DNA from 2 places in the Pseudomonas sp. NLJ1 genome. Region 1 is predicted to be linked to the other one. Evidence: riboswitches for the same ligand, from Rfam matches in the RefSeq annotation. Region 1 holds a riboswitch; the other holds the start of a gene.
The links. Region 1 has a riboswitch for thiamine pyrophosphate ahead of R9B85_RS25045 (TenA family protein). Riboswitches for the same ligand answer to the same signal wherever they lie in the genome.
Positions count from the first base shown of each region.

Region 2: it holds a riboswitch for thiamine pyrophosphate, as region 1 does, so the genes downstream of both, thiC (phosphomethylpyrimidine synthase ThiC) here and R9B85_RS25045 (TenA family protein) in region 1, are expected to answer to the same signal.

Region 1 covers NZ_CP137735.1:5,559,529-5,567,298, forward strand. The annotation lists gene R9B85_RS25040 (Ig-like domain-containing protein) at 1-2,881, opposite strand, end outside; TPP riboswitch at 3,124-3,238, shown strand; gene R9B85_RS25045 (TenA family protein) at 3,317-3,964, shown strand; gene tenA (thiaminase II) at 3,961-4,623, shown strand; gene codA (cytosine deaminase) at 4,921-6,162, shown strand; gene R9B85_RS25060 (DNA-binding protein) at 6,391-7,377, shown strand; gene R9B85_RS25065 (DUF6021 family protein) at 7,433-7,603, shown strand; gene R9B85_RS25070 (hypothetical protein) at 7,711-7,770, opposite strand, start outside.
Region 2 covers NZ_CP137735.1:2,235,672-2,243,441, forward strand. The annotation lists gene cytX (putative hydroxymethylpyrimidine transporter CytX) at 1-365, opposite strand, end outside; gene thiC (phosphomethylpyrimidine synthase ThiC) at 530-2,410, opposite strand; TPP riboswitch at 2,565-2,671, opposite strand; gene R9B85_RS10070 (TolC family outer membrane protein) at 2,832-4,268, shown strand; gene waaA (lipid IV(A) 3-deoxy-D-manno-octulosonic acid transferase) at 4,447-5,718, opposite strand; gene R9B85_RS10080 (LysR family transcriptional regulator) at 5,730-6,620, opposite strand; gene R9B85_RS10085 (DMT family transporter) at 6,708-7,040, shown strand; gene R9B85_RS10090 (NAD(P)/FAD-dependent oxidoreductase) at 7,233-7,770, shown strand, end outside.

The DNA of each region.
Region 1 (7,770 bases):
TGTCGTTGGCCAGCACGTTCAAGGTGATCTGCTTTCCGGCCGTGGTAGCTGCGGTGTCGTTGGCTGCGACCGGCGGTTTGTTGGCCGGGTCGTCGTCATCGTGGTCGTTGGTGCGGAAGGTCGGCAGGCCAACCGAAGCCACGTACTCCACGCCATCCCAGCCTGGCAGCGGGGTCGGCATAACCTGGAACTGGCCTGGGTGCTCCAGGTCCCAGCGCAGCAGCATCGACGAGTCTTCATGCTGGGTGTTGTGGCAGTGTTCCATGTAGGTCCCGGCAAACTCGCGGAAGCGGATCGCCACTTCCACTTCTTCCGAAGAGTCGATATCCGGCCCGATGCGATACACGTCCTTGCGCGCCCACTTTTCCCATTCTGGCGGGGCCTTGCCATCGCGGCTGAGAACCACGCCTTCTTCGAAGTGCACATGCACCGGGTGGCTCCAGCCATTGCCACCGTTGATGATCTTCCATACTTCCAGGGTGCCGTCGCCGCTGAAACCGCCGTCGGTGGACTGCTGGGCCAGTTGTGGCGCAGCGCTGATGCGCCGTGGGTCCATGCTGTAGCCAAAGCCGCCGTCGGTCTTGATGGTCCAGGGCTGGGTGTCGGTACCGTCCGAGCGACCGAAGATGAACTCGCGATGGCGGGCATCCTTGAGCTTGGCCTGGTCGGTGGCCGAGTTCCGGTCAATTGGCAGCGGCAGCATTCTCAGGCCTTCGGCCTTGCCCGGTTTGGCCGGTTCATAGGCCACCGGGTCCATGCTCAGGTCCTGGCCGCTGTAGGGTTGAACCACAAACTGCAGGAATTTGCCGATCGCCGGGTCGCCGTTGTCCCACTCCGGCCCGTTGCTGGTCTGCTTGATCACGGCCTTGTATTTTTCCGACAGCACATCGGCCAGCGCAATGGCACCTTCCGGGCCTTTGCCGCTCTGATGCTCCTCCAGGTTGACGAGGTACAGCTTGTCGCCAACCTTGATGCCATGCTTGGCGAAGTTGATGATGATGTCGTAGCGCTCGGCGATGCCCTGCAACGGCAAGACGCCATTGTTGTCCTGCAGGTTGCCATCACCGTTGAGGTCCATCGTCCCATCGAACGGCACGGTGTGTTCCATGATGTTGCCGTCGTTGGCGATCATGTGGAACGGCACCCGTGCATACGACAGGTTGGAACCGGTCGGGCCTTTGAATTCGCCGCTGTTGCCGGCAATTTCCCGCACTACGGCAAGCTTCAGGTAGCGCGACACCGAGCCATTGAGAATACGGAACCGGTAACTGCGCGCGCGTACCTTGAGCACGGGCCGGTACTGCCAGTTGACCAGGATCTGGTCGCCGAGGAAGCCATCGGTGTTGAATGGGTTGAACCACAGCTGGCCGTTGGCATCCCAGGCCTTGTCGGCGATCACCAGGTTGACGTCGTAGTCGCGGTTGCCCCACGGCATGCCCGAACCGCTGGGGAAGCGCAGATTGACGCCATCCTGCAGCGCCTCGTTGCCACGGTCCAGGGCGCTGTAGTAGTTCATCATCACGGCGTTGCCTTTGTAGACGTTCTGCGCCGTGAAATCCATCATGTGGTCGTGGAACCAGTGGGTGCTCATGGTTTCGCGCCAGTCTCCACGGATCTTGATACTGCCGTTCTGGCAGGTTTTCAGGCCGGGGTTGGCATCATTGACGAACAAGGTTTCGCCCGCCGAGCAAGGGAACGCGGCACGTGGGTCTTCGGCACGGGTATTGATGGTGTCATAGCCGGCCAGTTGCAATGGCCAGCGGTAATCGTAGTACTGCCCCGGGAAGAAGTAGGCGTTTGCATAGCCATCGCTTTCGGCAGGGGAGTGGCCGTTGTGCTCATGGGTCGAAAGGGTATGCAGGCCAAACCCGGCGTTGGCCGAGGGGTCGATCGGCAGCGCGTTGTAATGGCGCATGAGGATCGGTTGGCCATAGCGCGCCATCAGCAGTTTGGGTGGGAAGGTCCCGTCGAAGGTCCATAGCGATTTGTGGTTTTGCAGTGGCATTTTCGGGTGGAAGCGGGTGTCGATGCCCTTGGTGGTGCCCAGCGTGTTCGGGATATCTGAGGTCTGGTAGTACAGGCCGCCCGGGGCAAACTCGCCAACCGCATAGTTGTGCAGTTGCTTGCGGTCACGCAGGCCGAGATTGATGCGCGCACCGGCCTGGGCAGTCTTGAACCCTGCCTGCGGATAGAACTCGTTCCAGCGCTGGTGCGACCAGCCTTTTCCTGGCGGCCGGCCTTCCGCAGGCGAACCGACCGGCTGGCGGTTGAGGAACATCTCGATCTGCGCTTTCCAGGGGTTGCGGTCGAGCACGTTGGAATACTGGGTCGGGAACGGGTACAGGCCCGGCTGTTTGAGGAACGCTTCAAGGGCTGTACCGCTGGGGCCGCTGCGGGCCACCACGTTAGGGTCCTGCGCCGGTGCCGCGCCCAAGGTGGGCACCGGGAAGGTCAGAGCGGGCGGCGGCAGCGTGGGGTCGAGTCTTTCCGTGCCGAACTCCTCGAACAGCAGTAACTGCTGGGTAAATGGCAGCGCCCCGTACAGCGGGCTCGGTTTGCCGTTGGTGGGGTATTTTTCCCCGGTTTGCAGAGCCGGCGGCAGCACGTTGTTTGCGCGTACCGTGTCGCGGTCGCCGTACACTCCATCAGTCAGTTCGAGTGAGCCTCGATTTGCCTCTGGCATGTTGTACAGGTCCAGCAAGGCCTGGGTCGGGTCAGCCGGCTGGTTGGTGTAGGCCGACGGGTCGGTTGGCGGTGGCATGCTGTTGTCGTCAAGTGGAGCTGCCGTAGCCGTGACCAGCCCAAGGCCGAGCATCAACGTGGTGAGGGTGGAAAGCTGGAATGCGTGCCTGGCAGGGTGGATCACGGCGGGTGTTTTCATTGCCTTTTGCCTCGTTCGCGACAGCATGGCTTGCGGCCATCAATGGCTTTTTGCCCGTTTCTGGGGCTGGAGCAATGGGTATGCCAACCCAAACACGAGGAATGTGTTTCTAAACAAATCCTTGTGGCGCCTGATGTGCGCTAAATACCGTAGCGTCAAAAACGGGTGAAGGTCCCCACTAGTGGGTCCCCCATTGCCCACAGATTGGGTGGTGACAGCAGCGGCGCCCTGGGGTATACCTGAGCGCCACCAAGGGGAGCCTGGCAACGGGCTGAGAAACCGCTAAATGCTGCAGCGCGGTGACCCTTCGAACCTGATCCGGATCATGCCGGCGAAGGGATGGGACTTGAAACCTGCCTTTTTGCCGGCCTCACTGCGAGGCCCGTTCATGCCAAATACCGCGGTCTCGCTGTCACCCCCATCAAGGACAGCAACATGACCGAACGTTTCAGCCAGTCCCTGCGCCGCCGCAGCGAGCCGACCTGGTCGGCGGCCGTTGGCCATCGCTTCGTCACCCAATTGTGCGACGGCAGCCTGCCGGACCCGATCATGGTTGACTACCTGGTGCAGGACCACCGCTTCCTCGACAGCTTCCTGACCCTGCTGGGCGCAGCCATCGCCACCGCCGACACCTTCGAGGCGCGCCTGCGCTTCGGTCGTTTTGCCGGGATGATCTGCAGTGACGAGAACACCTACTTCCTGCGCGCCTTCGAGGCCCTTGGGGTCAGTACTGCACAACGCAGCGAGCCGGCTGACACCGTGCCGACCGCCGGTTTCAAGGCGATCATGCGCGAAGCGGCGGCCACCCGGTCCTATGCAGCAGCGCTGGCGGTGCTCAACGTCGCCGAAGGCCTGTATCTGGACTGGGCGCTGAAGGCGCCAAAACCGACGCCGGACAACTTCGTCCACGCCGAATGGATCACCCTGCACGACAACCCGGCATTCCAGGACTTCGTTGCCTTCCTGCAAGCCGAACTCGACCGCGTCGGCCCACAGGATGCCGCGCTGGCGGGGGACTTCTACCAGCGCACCGTGGCACTGGAGCTTGCCTTCTTCGATGCCGTCTACCCGGAGGACAAATGAGCATGGATATCTTCGACCGCCTCAAGGCTGCCGCCACGCGGCAATGGAACAGCTACGTCGACCACGAATTCGTGCGCCAGATGGGCGAGGGTACGCTGAGCGAAGCCGCCTTCCGTACCTATCTGGTACAGGATTACCTGTTCCTCATCCAGTTCGCCCGCGCCTGGGCGCTGGCCGCCTACAAGAGCCGTCGCCCGGCCGACATCCGCGCCGCACAGGCCGGGCTGGCGGCGATTCTGGATGAAACCGAGCTGCACTTGCGGCTGTGTGCACGCTGGGGCCTGACCCAGGCCGATATCGAGGCCGCGCCTGAACACCAGGCCACGGTTGCCTATACCCGCTATGTGCTGGACTGCGGTGCAGCGGGTGACCTGCTGGAGTTGCATGTGGCGTTGGCGCCGTGCGTGATCGGCTATGCCGAGATCGGCCGAACCCTGGCCGAGCGCATCGGCGATTTGAGCAATCACCCGTACCGCGAATGGATCGGCGAATATGCCGGGGAGGGCTACCAAGGTGTTGCAGCGGCGGCGCGCAAGCACCTGGATGAACTGGCGGCACGAAGCATGACCGAGCAGCGGTTCGCCGAGCTGGTGGGGATTTTCGGCCAGGCGTCCAGCCTGGAGGCGGATTTCTGGCAGATGGGGTTGGACGGAGCCTGATTTGCTGCCCTGCATCGGCCCTATCGCCGGCAAGCCAGCTCTCATAGAACTGCACATAACTCATTGAATTAGCAGGGACCCTGTGGGAGCGGCTTTAGCCGCGAACACCGGCGCAGCCGGTGCCATGCACCGCGTTGGACTCTTCGCGGCTAAAGCCGCTCCCACAGGTAAACCACAGCCCTGAGGCCTGCGCAAAACGTGGGAGCTGGCTTGCCGGCGATAGGGCCGGTAGCAAATACCACAAGGCTTGGGCCACTATGCTGGTAGGGCCACTCGCAAAGCCCAGGGAGACGCATCATGAACATCATCAACGCACGCCTGCGCGGCAAGCCTGGCCTGTTCCGCATCGAGCTCAGCGGCGAACGCATCGCCGCCGTTCTGCCCCAGGCAGAAGGGGTGGCAGTGCGCGCTGCCGATGATCTGGACGCGGGGCAGAACCTGGTGGTAGCGCCGTTTATCGAACCGCACATTCACCTGGACGCCACGCTGACCGCCGGCGAGCCGCGGTGGAACATGAGTGGCACCCTGTTCGAAGGGATCGAGTGCTGGGCCGAGCGCAAGGCGATCACCACCCACGACGACATCAAGAACCGCGCGAAAAAGACCATCGGCATGCTGGTGGAGCATGGCATCCAGCACGTGCGCACCCATGTCGATGTCACCGACCCCACCCTGACCGCGCTCAAGGCCATGGCCGAAGTGCGTGACGAAGTGCGCCACCTGCTGGACCTGCAGATCGTCGCCTTTCCCCAGGAGGGTATCGAATCGTACGCGAACGGCCGGGCGCTGATGACCGAGGCGGTGGCCATCGGTGCCGATGTGGTAGGTGGCATCCCGCATTTCGAGAACACTCGCGACCAGGGTGTGTCGTCGGTGAAGTTCCTGATGGACCTGGCCGAGCGTACCGGCTGCCTGGTGGATGTGCATTGCGACGAGACCGACGACCCGCAGTCGCGCTTTCTCGAAGTGTTGGCCGAAGAGGCGCGGGTGCGCGGCATGGGCCCCCGGGTAACAGCCAGCCATACCGTGGCCATGGGCTCGTACGACAATGCCTACTGCTACAAGCTGTTTCGCCTGCTCAAGCAGTCGGGTATCAATTTCGTGTCCTGCCCGACCGAGAGCATTCACCTGCAAGGGCGTTTCGACAACTACCCGAAACGCCGCGGCGTCACCCGCGTGGCCGAGCTCGACCGGGCTGGTATGAACGTGTGCTTTGGCCAGGATTCCATCGTCGACCCTTGGTACCCGCTGGGCAACGGCAACATCCTGCGTGTTCTCGAGGCCGGCCTGCACATCTGTCACATGCTTGGCTACGAAGACCTGCAGCGCTGCCTGGACCTGATCACCGACAACAGCGCCCGCACCCTGAACCTGGGCGAGCGCTACGGCATCGAGGTGGGGCGCCCGGCGAACCTGTTGCTGCTGTCCGCGCCAGACGATTACGAGATGGTGCGCAGCCAGGGGCATGCGCTGGTGTCGGTACGCAGTGGCAAGGTGCTGATGCGTAGAACACCTGCCAGGGTTGAACACTACACCTGACGCTAGCTGCGACAGCGTTTTGCAGCGCCCCGCCGGCTTGAAGCCGAGCGGGGCGCTTTGCTGTCTGGCGTACTGTTTTATCCCCTTGCACAGCCTCCATGACCCACTCACATGCGATAAGCCGTGATTATTCTACCATAGGAAATGTTTGCACGGGCAATTGCTTGTCGCCATAATTGGTATGTAATTACATGGTACATAACACGGTACAAAATCGTAGGAGCAAGCATGGCCCGGGGCGGTATAAACAAGGTTGTAGTGCAGCAGGCGCGTCAGGCGCTGATTGCCCGGGGCGAAAACCCCAGCATCGATGCGATACGTATCGAGCTGGGTAACACCGGCTCCAAGACCACGATTCACCGCTACCTGAAAGAGTTGAACGGCCAGCAGCCTGTGGCCTCCGAGGGCGGCATTGCGCTGAGCGACGTGCTTAGCCGAATGGTCGGGCAACTGGCCACCCAGTTGCAGGACGAGGCCGACCTGAAGATCGAGCAGGCCGAAAGCGCCTTCACTCGGCAGCGCGAACAACTGGAGTCACAACTGGCCATTGCCCAGCAGGCACTGGCTGCGGCGCATCAACAGCATCAGATCGATGTGGCCGCACTGGCCGCCGAATCGGAAAAACTGCTTTCCACCCAAAGCACCCTGCAGGCCGAACAGCTGCGCAGTGCCAGCCTCAACCAGTCGCTGGGCGAGATGCAGGTGCGCCTGGCCGACAAGGACGAGCAGGTCAAGTCACTGGAAGACAAGCACCGTCATGCCCGCGATGCGCTGGAGCACTACCGCAACGCCAGCCGCGAACAACGTGAGCAGGAACAGCGCCGCCACGAAGCGCAGCTGCAACAAGTGCAGGTGGAGGTGCGTCAACTGCAGCAGGGCATGATCGTCAAACAGGACGAGCTGACCCGCCTGCACCGCGACAACGAGCGCTTGCTGGGTGAACATCGCCAGGCCGCCAGCGCCTGCAGGGCGCAGGATGAATTGCTGGAGCAGCGTGATGCGCAGATTCAGGGCTTGCGCACGATCCTGGCCCAGGCGCAGGGTGCCAGCGAGGAAATGCGCCGGCAGCTGGATATGCAGGTACAGAGCCTGGAGACCAGGCGCGAATTGTGCGCGGAACAGGCTCGGCAACTCCAGCGGCTCGAGGAACAACTGAAGGAGCGTGATCAAGCGTTGGTTGAATGCCGCGCTCGGCTAGCTGTGAATGCAGATTAATCAAACTTTTCACCGCCGGTGGTTTCTTCCCTAGACACTCACCGGAGATAGCCTCATGCCCGAACCAGAACAGCCAGGCAAACATCCCCAAGGGCCTCATTCGTCCGAGCAGGCGAACAGAAGCGAGGACTTGGGTTTCGATCCCGATTCACCCGATGTGGAAGATCCACAAGTCGACCCGCAAGGGCCTGCCAAGCCACCGCGGGACGTCGAAAAACACCCATGAAGTTGGCATTGTCGCAAAGGGCCGCGCAGCGGCCCCTGCGATCAAGACGGCATTGCTCGGGGCAGGCTGGCTCGAGCCCTTGGCCAGGCAAGCCCCGCTCACACGACTCAGGGCTCTGCCTGCCTGGCTGCCTCCACGCCCGCAGCCGAGAGTTTGATCGGATAGTT
Region 2 (7,770 bases), 2.3 Mb from region 1:
GCGGCATCGCGCATGACGATGATCTCGAACGCGCCCCAGCCCACCAGTTGCAGCAGGTTGAGCAGCGCCGGCAAGCGCGCGCCGTGGCCGCCCAGGCTCAGTTTAAGCGTGCCCATGGCCGACAGGCCGGTGTCGCTGCCAATGACACCGGCGGCCCCCAGCAGCAGCACCCCCACACCGGTGCCAAGGGCAATGGCCAGCACTGCGCCTGCAAGGCCCAGGCCGGGGGCCAGCATGGCGCCGACCTGCAGCACCATCAGGCCGATGCCGAGGGAAAACCATAGCGAGAACAGGTCGCGGGCGCCGAAGATGCGCTGAGCGATGGGGACCGGGTGGTCGGGGGAGAATTGGCTGGGGGTGGTCATTGTTGTGATCGCCAAAAGGGTTGAGGTATGTGCTGAACCGACTGGCCTCTTCGCGGGTAAACCCGCTCCCACAGGGACCGCACAATGCTCAAGGCAGTGGGATACCTGTGGGAGCGGGTTTACCCGCGAAGAGGCCAGCCGGTTCAATGCAGATGTAAAGTCAGTTACACCTTGTGGTACAGCTGGCTGCCTTCCTGGCGGAACCGCTCGGCCTGCTCGCGCATGCCTTGCTCGACCGTCACATCCACGGTTTCGATCTTGGCCGCGTACTCACGCACTTCCTGGGTAATCTTCATCGAGCAGAACTTCGGCCCGCACATCGAGCAGAAATGCGCGACCTTGGCCGATTCCTTCGGCAGGGTTTCGTCGTGGTAGGCGCGAGCAGTGTCCGGGTCCAGGCCGAGGTTGAACTGGTCTTCCCAACGGAATTCGAAGCGCGCCTTGGACAAGGCGTTGTCACGAATCTGTGCACCCGGGTGGCCCTTGGCAAGGTCGGCGGCATGCGCGGCGATCTTGTAGGTGATGATGCCGGTCTTCACGTCATCCTTGTTCGGCAGGCCCAGGTGCTCCTTGGGCGTGACATAGCAGAGCATGGCGCAACCGAACCAGCCGATCATCGCTGCACCAATGCCCGAGGTGATGTGGTCGTAGCCAGGGGCGATATCGGTGGTCAGCGGGCCAAGGGTGTAGAACGGCGCCTCGTCGCAGCATTCCAGCTGCTTGTCCATGTTCTCCTTGATCAGCTGCATCGGCACGTGGCCCGGGCCTTCGATCATGCACTGCACATCATGCTTCCAGGCGATCTTGGTCAGCTCGCCGAGGGTTTCCAGTTCACCGAATTGTGCGGCATCGTTGGCGTCGGCAATCGAGCCGGGGCGCAGGCCATCGCCCAGCGAGAAGCTGACGTCGTAGGCCTTCATGATTTCGCAGATTTCGTCGAAGTGGGTGTACAGGAAGTTTTCCTTGTGGTGGGCCAGGCACCACTTGGCCATGATCGAGCCACCACGGCTGACGATACCGGTAACACGCTTGGCGGTCAGTGGCACATAGCGCAGCAGTACGCCGGCGTGGATGGTGAAGTAGTCCACGCCCTGCTCGGCCTGCTCGATCAGGGTGTCGCGGAACAGCTCCCAGGTCAGGTCCTCGGCCACGCCGTTGACCTTTTCCAGCGCCTGGTAGATCGGCACGGTACCAATCGGCACCGGCGAGTTGCGGATGATCCACTCGCGGGTTTCATGAATGTGCTTGCCGGTGGACAGGTCCATGACCGTGTCCGAACCCCAGCGGATGCCCCAGGTCAGCTTGGCCACTTCTTCCTCGATCGAGGAACCCAGGGCGCTGTTGCCGATGTTGCCGTTGATCTTCACCAGGAAGTTGCGGCCGATGATCATCGGCTCCACTTCCGGGTGGTTGATGTTGGCAGGGATGATCGCGCGGCCACGGGCGATTTCCTGGCGCACGAACTCGGGGGTGATTTCTTTCGGGATGTTGGCGCCGAAGCTGTGGCCGGCGTGCTGCTCGTCGAGCAGGCCGGCGGCGCGTGCCTCTTGCAGCTTCATGTTTTCACGGATGGCCACGTACTCCATCTCGGCGGTGATGATGCCCTGGCGGGCGTAGTGCATCTGCGAGACATTTGCGCCAGCCTTGGCACGGCGCGGGTTGCGTACGTGGGCGAAACGCAGCTTGGCCAGTTCGGCATCGTTAAGGCGCTGCTGGCCGAAGTCGGAGCTCAGGCCGGCCAGCCGCTCGGTGTCACCACGCGCCTCGATCCACGCCGAACGCACGTCGGCCAGGCCCTTGCGCACATCGATGACAACGTTAGGGTCGGTGTACGGGCCGGAAGTATCGTAGACCAGCACCGGGGCATTGGACTCGCCACCGAAGTCGGTCGGGGTGTCGTCCAGGCTGATTTCACGCATGGGGACCCGGATGTCCGGGCGCGAGCCTTCGACATACACCTTGCGCGAACGCGGGAACGGTTGCACGGACTGCTGATCGACTTGTGCCGATTCGCTTAGGTTGATCGCTTTTTCTTGTTTGGTCATCACAGGCTCTCCAGACGGCTTCCTAGCAGTGGAATGTCGGGGTGAACCTGAAAGGCGCGGACGCACCCTTCATGGGTGCAGTGCCGGATATGGGGGTGCCTGAAGCTGCATGCAGCTGTGACATTCCCGGACCTGGCACAAGAGGCTCCCCGGGAAGGCGAGCAATCTTGTTCCCTACGCAGGCGCTAACCTGATCAGGTTCAACGGGATCCGCAACTTTGCGATCTCAGCCTTTGCTTCAAGGCACCCCGACAAGAACATGCGCAGTCTAGACTGGAGTGGTCGGTGAAGCCAAGCGGGTAAATGCGCGGATGATGAAAGGCACCCCGAGCGATTGTTGCCGGGTGCGCATGGCACTACACTGGCCCGTCGCTCGATACTCAACAGTTCAGTAATTAAATTTCGTACAAGGATTGCCTCTATGCTGCGCAAACTTTCACTGGCGATAGCCGTGTCTTGTGCGTCCAACGGAGTGGTCTGGGCAGCGGACGTGCCCCAAACAGTCAAGACCGACCTGGTCAGCGTCTACCAGGAAGCGGTCGACAACAACGCTGACCTGGCTGCGGCCCGCGCCGATTACGGCGCACGCCGCGAAGTGGTGCCACAGGCTCGCGCCGGGTTGTTGCCTAACCTGTCGGCCGGTGCCGAGATGCTGAACACCCGCACCAAGCTGGACGAACCCTCGGCCACCAGCAACCGCAGCGGCAATACCTGGAGCGCTACCCTGGCGCAACCTATCTTCCGCGCCGACCGCTGGTTCCAGTTGCAGGCGGCCGAAGCGGTCAACGAACAGGCGGCGCTGGAGCTGTCGGCGACCGAACAGAACCTGATCCTGCAAACCGCGCAGAATTACTTCGCCGTGCTCCGCGCCCAGGACAACCTGGCGGCGACCAAGGCCGAGGAAGCTGCCTTCAAGCGCCAACTGGACCAGTCCAACGAACGCTTCGACGTCGGCCTGTCCGACAAGACCGATGTGCTGCAATCCCAGGCAAGCTACGACACGGCGCGGGCCAACCGGATCATTGCCGAGCGCCAGGTACAGGATGCCTTCGAGGCCCTGGTAACCCTGACCAACCGGGAATACACGTCGATTCAGGGCGTGGTCCACACCCTGCCGGTGCAGGTCCCTACGCCCAACGACGCCAAGGCCTGGGTCGAAACCGCCGGGCGCCAGAACCTCAACCTGCTGGCCACCAACCATGCGGTGGTCGCTGCCGAGGAAACCTTGCGCCAGCGCAAGGCCGGCCATGCGCCGACACTGGACGCAGTGGCCAAGTATCAGAAGGGTGACAACGACAACTTCGGTTTCACCAACCCCGCACCGGCCCCCGTTACGCGCTATGGCGGCGACGTCGAGCAGACCAGCATCGGCCTGCAGTTGAACATCCCGATCTACAGCGGCGGCCTGACCAGCTCGCAGGTGCGCGAGGCCTACCAGCGCCTGAGCCAGAGCGAACAGCAGCGGGAAAGCCTGCGCCGCCAGGTGGTGGAGAACACCCGCAACCTGCACCGCGCGGTGAACACCGATGTGGAACAGGTGCAGGCGCGCAAGCAGTCGATCATTTCCAACCAGAGCGCGCTGGAAGCCACCGAGATCGGTTACCAGGTGGGTACCCGCAATATCGTCGATGTGCTCGACGCCCAGCGTCAGCTGTACACCTCGGTGCGCGACTACAACAACAGCCGCTATGACTACATCCTCGACAACCTGAGTCTGAAGCAGGCGGCCGGCACCTTGAGCCCGCAGGACCTTGAGGACCTCAAGCGGTACCTGAAGCCGGACTACAACCCGGACAAGGACTTCCTGCCGCCGGACCTGGCGGCTGCAGCGGCCAAGAACTTCGAGCGTCGCCCCTGAAAGTACTGGACCAAGGCGAGCGCGGTCGCTGTAGGAGCGGCCTTGTGTCGCGAAAGGGCCACAGAGCGGCCCCAGAGAATCAGCAGTGATGCACAGATTGCTGGGGCCGCTATGCGGCCCTTTCGCGACACAAGGCCGCTCCTACAAGGACCGCACCATTGCTGACTCTGTTTAGAAGTCAGCTGATGAGTTTGCCCAACCCATCGAGCAACCGCTGCAAAGCCCCTTGATTGGCCCGCATCACCGCCCTGCCCGCATCACCCATGCGCTGGGCATCCTGCGGTAACTCGACCAGCCTCCGCACCGCTTCGGCCAGCCCGTCGGCATCGTCCACCTGCTGCAACGCCCCCGCCTCGCGCAGCATCGCGCTGATTTCGAGGAAGTTGAACACATGCGGCCCCATCAGTACCGGCAAGGCCAGCGCTGCGGGCTCCAGCGGGTTGTGCCCGCCGGTTGCCACCAGGCTGCCACCGACAAAGGCGATGTCGGCCAAGGCATAGAGGAACAGCAGTTCGCCCATGGTGTCGCCGACCAATACCTGCGTCTGCCCATCGACCGGCGTGCCGGCAGAGCGGCGCACGGTGGTGAACTGTTCGCTGCACAGCGTATACACCGCAGCGAATCGCTCGGGGTGGCGTGGCACCAGGATCAGCAGGGCATCGCCATGCACCTGCAGCAACTGCCGATGCGCCTGCAGGATCAATGCGTCTTCACCTTCGTGGGTACTGGCGGCGATCCACACCGGACGCTGTGCAGCGTCCCACTGCTCACGCAATGCCCTGGCGCGCGGCAACAGTTGCTCGTCGACCTTCAGGTCGAACTTGATCGAGCCGGTGACCTGCACGCACTCCGGGCGCGCGCCCAGGTTACGGAAGCGCTGGGCCTCGGTTTCGGTCTGCACGGCAATCAGGCTCATCTCGGCCAGCATGGGCCGGGTCAGCCTGGCAAAGCGCCCATAGCCACGGGCCGAACGCTCAGACAAGCGTGCGTTGGCCAGCGCTATCGGAATGCCACGCTTCGCACACTGGTGAATGTGGTTGGGCCACAGCTCGGTTTCCATGATGATGCCCAGCTTCGGCTGCACTCGATCAAGAAAACGCCCCGCCGCCCACGGCAGGTCGTAAGGCAAGTAGCAATGCTGCACGCGTGGTTCGTCGGCGAACATGGCGCGAATACGCTCGGAACCGGTCGGGGTCATGCAAGTAAGCGTGATCGGCAATTCCGGGTAGGCCTTGAGCAAGGCTCGCACCATCGGCGCCGCCGCAATGCTCTCGCCCACCGACACCGCGTGCACCCAGATGCCGCCCCGGCGCATGGCCGGCAGCTTGAAGGCAAAGCGCTCGCCGATGCGTTGGCCATAGGCTGGCGCCTTGCGCGCGCGCAGGTACAGGCGCAGCGCAACCAGCGGCAGGCCCAGGTGAAACAACAAGGTATAGAGAGTTCTGTTCATGGCCGCGGAGTTTACCCGATCGCACGCAGGTGCACCGCAAAGCGCTCGGCCAGCCACTGCGCGGCCGGCCCCAGTGGCGCGTCGCGGCGCCAGGCCAGTTCAGCCACCAAGGCCGGTGGCCGCCACTCGCTGTCCAGTTCGACCATGTGCGCCTGGTAAGTCGGGTACTGCACCACGTGCCGCGGCAGCCAGGCCCAGCCCAGGCCGCGCATCAGCAGTTCGGCCATTGCATAGAAGCTGTCGGCGCGCCACACCTGCGGGCTGATCGCCTCGCCGCCGGGGTAGCCGCTTTGCTGCGGGGTGATCAGTAATTGTCGGTGGCGCGCCAGTTGCTGGCGTGTGACCCGGGCTTCGCCGGCGAGCGGGTGGCCGACCGCGCATACGGTGACCATTTCCACGCTACCCAGAGCGCGCCGCTCCAGCGAGGCCGGGATGCTCTCGTGGTGGAAGAACAGGCCAAGATCGGCGCGCCGCTCTACCAGCTTGCGCGCCACATCACCCTGGGCGCCGCTGGCCAGTTGCACCTCCAGGAACGGATAGCGGCTGGCCAGTTCGTCGAGGCTGTCAATGACCGGCTGATAAGGCATGGCTTCATCCTGGGCGACCCGCAACAAGGCCTCCTGCCCACGCATCAGCGCCAACGCACGGCCATCCAGACGCTCGCACTGGCGCAACAGTTCGCGAGCATCTTCCAGCAAGGCGCTGCCGTTTTCGGTCAGCTTGGGTTGCCGACCACTGCTGCGCTCGAACAAGGTGACCCCAAGATCGGTTTCGAGCAGGGCGATCGCGCTGCTGATCGCCGACTGGGCCTTGCGCTGCTCACGGGCCACGGCAGAGAACGAGCGCAGTTCTGCAACACGCAGAAAGGTACGCAACTGTTCAAGGTTCCACTGCTCGGCCATCAGCCTATCTCCAATAGTGATAGGTAATGACTTTACCCCATCCAGGCAACGTCTAGAATGCCCGTCCAGTCACCGGAGGGTCCCGCCATGAATGCCTACACCTACCTCGCCATCGCCATCTGCGCCGAAGTCATCGCCACCGCTTCCATGAAAGCAGTGAAAGGCCTGAGCACGCCGTTGCCGTTGCTGCTGATGGTGGTTGGCTATGGCATTGCGTTCTGGATGCTGACCCTGGTGGTGCGCAGTATTCCGGTGGGGATCGCCTATGCCATCTGGTCGGGGCTGGGGATTGTACTGATCAGTGTGGCGGCGCTGGTGATCTACGGGCAGAAGCTGGATATGCCGGCGATGCTGGGGATGGCCATGATTGTGGGTGGGGTGGTGGTGATTCAGCTGTTTTCGAAGACTGCTGGGCATTGATGTTCGCCTGACTATTGCCGGGGCCGCTTTGCGGCCCTTTCGCGACACAAGGCCGCTCCCACAAAGCATGCGTTCTACCTGTGGGAGCGGCCTTGTATCGCGATGGGCTGCACAGCAGCCCCAAGGATCGCAAAGCCCCCGCAGGCGCGACCCTGTATACTTGCCAGCTGTCCCAGTCTTCGAGGTACCGCCATGCCATCCGCTATTTCCACTGACGTACTGATCGTCGGCGCCGGGGTCGCAGGCCTCTGGCTCAATGCCCGCCTACGCCGCCTGGGCTATTCGACAGTACTTGTGGAACGCGCCAGCCTTGGCGGCGAGCAGACCATCAAGTCCCAGGGCATCATCCATGGCGGCACCAAGTACGCCCTCCACGGTGCCCTCACCGGGGCCTCGGAAGCCATCGCCGACATGCCACGCCGGTGGCGCGAAGCGCTGAGCGGCAGCGGCGAGCTGGACCTGACCAGTACCCGCCTGCTGTCCGACGCCCACTACCTGTGGTCGCCAGGCACCCTGGCCGGCAACCTCACCAGCTTCTTCGCCAGCAAGGCCGTGCGCGGCCGGGTCGATCAGGTTAAGGGCGAACAACTGCCGCCCGCGCTGCAGGACCGCGCCTTCAAGGGCAAGGTCTATCGCCTGGCCGAGCTGGTCGTGGACGTGCCCAGCCTGCTGGCCAACATGGCCCAGCTGGCGGGTGACAGCCTGCTCGCCGGCGAACGCATCGAGCCGC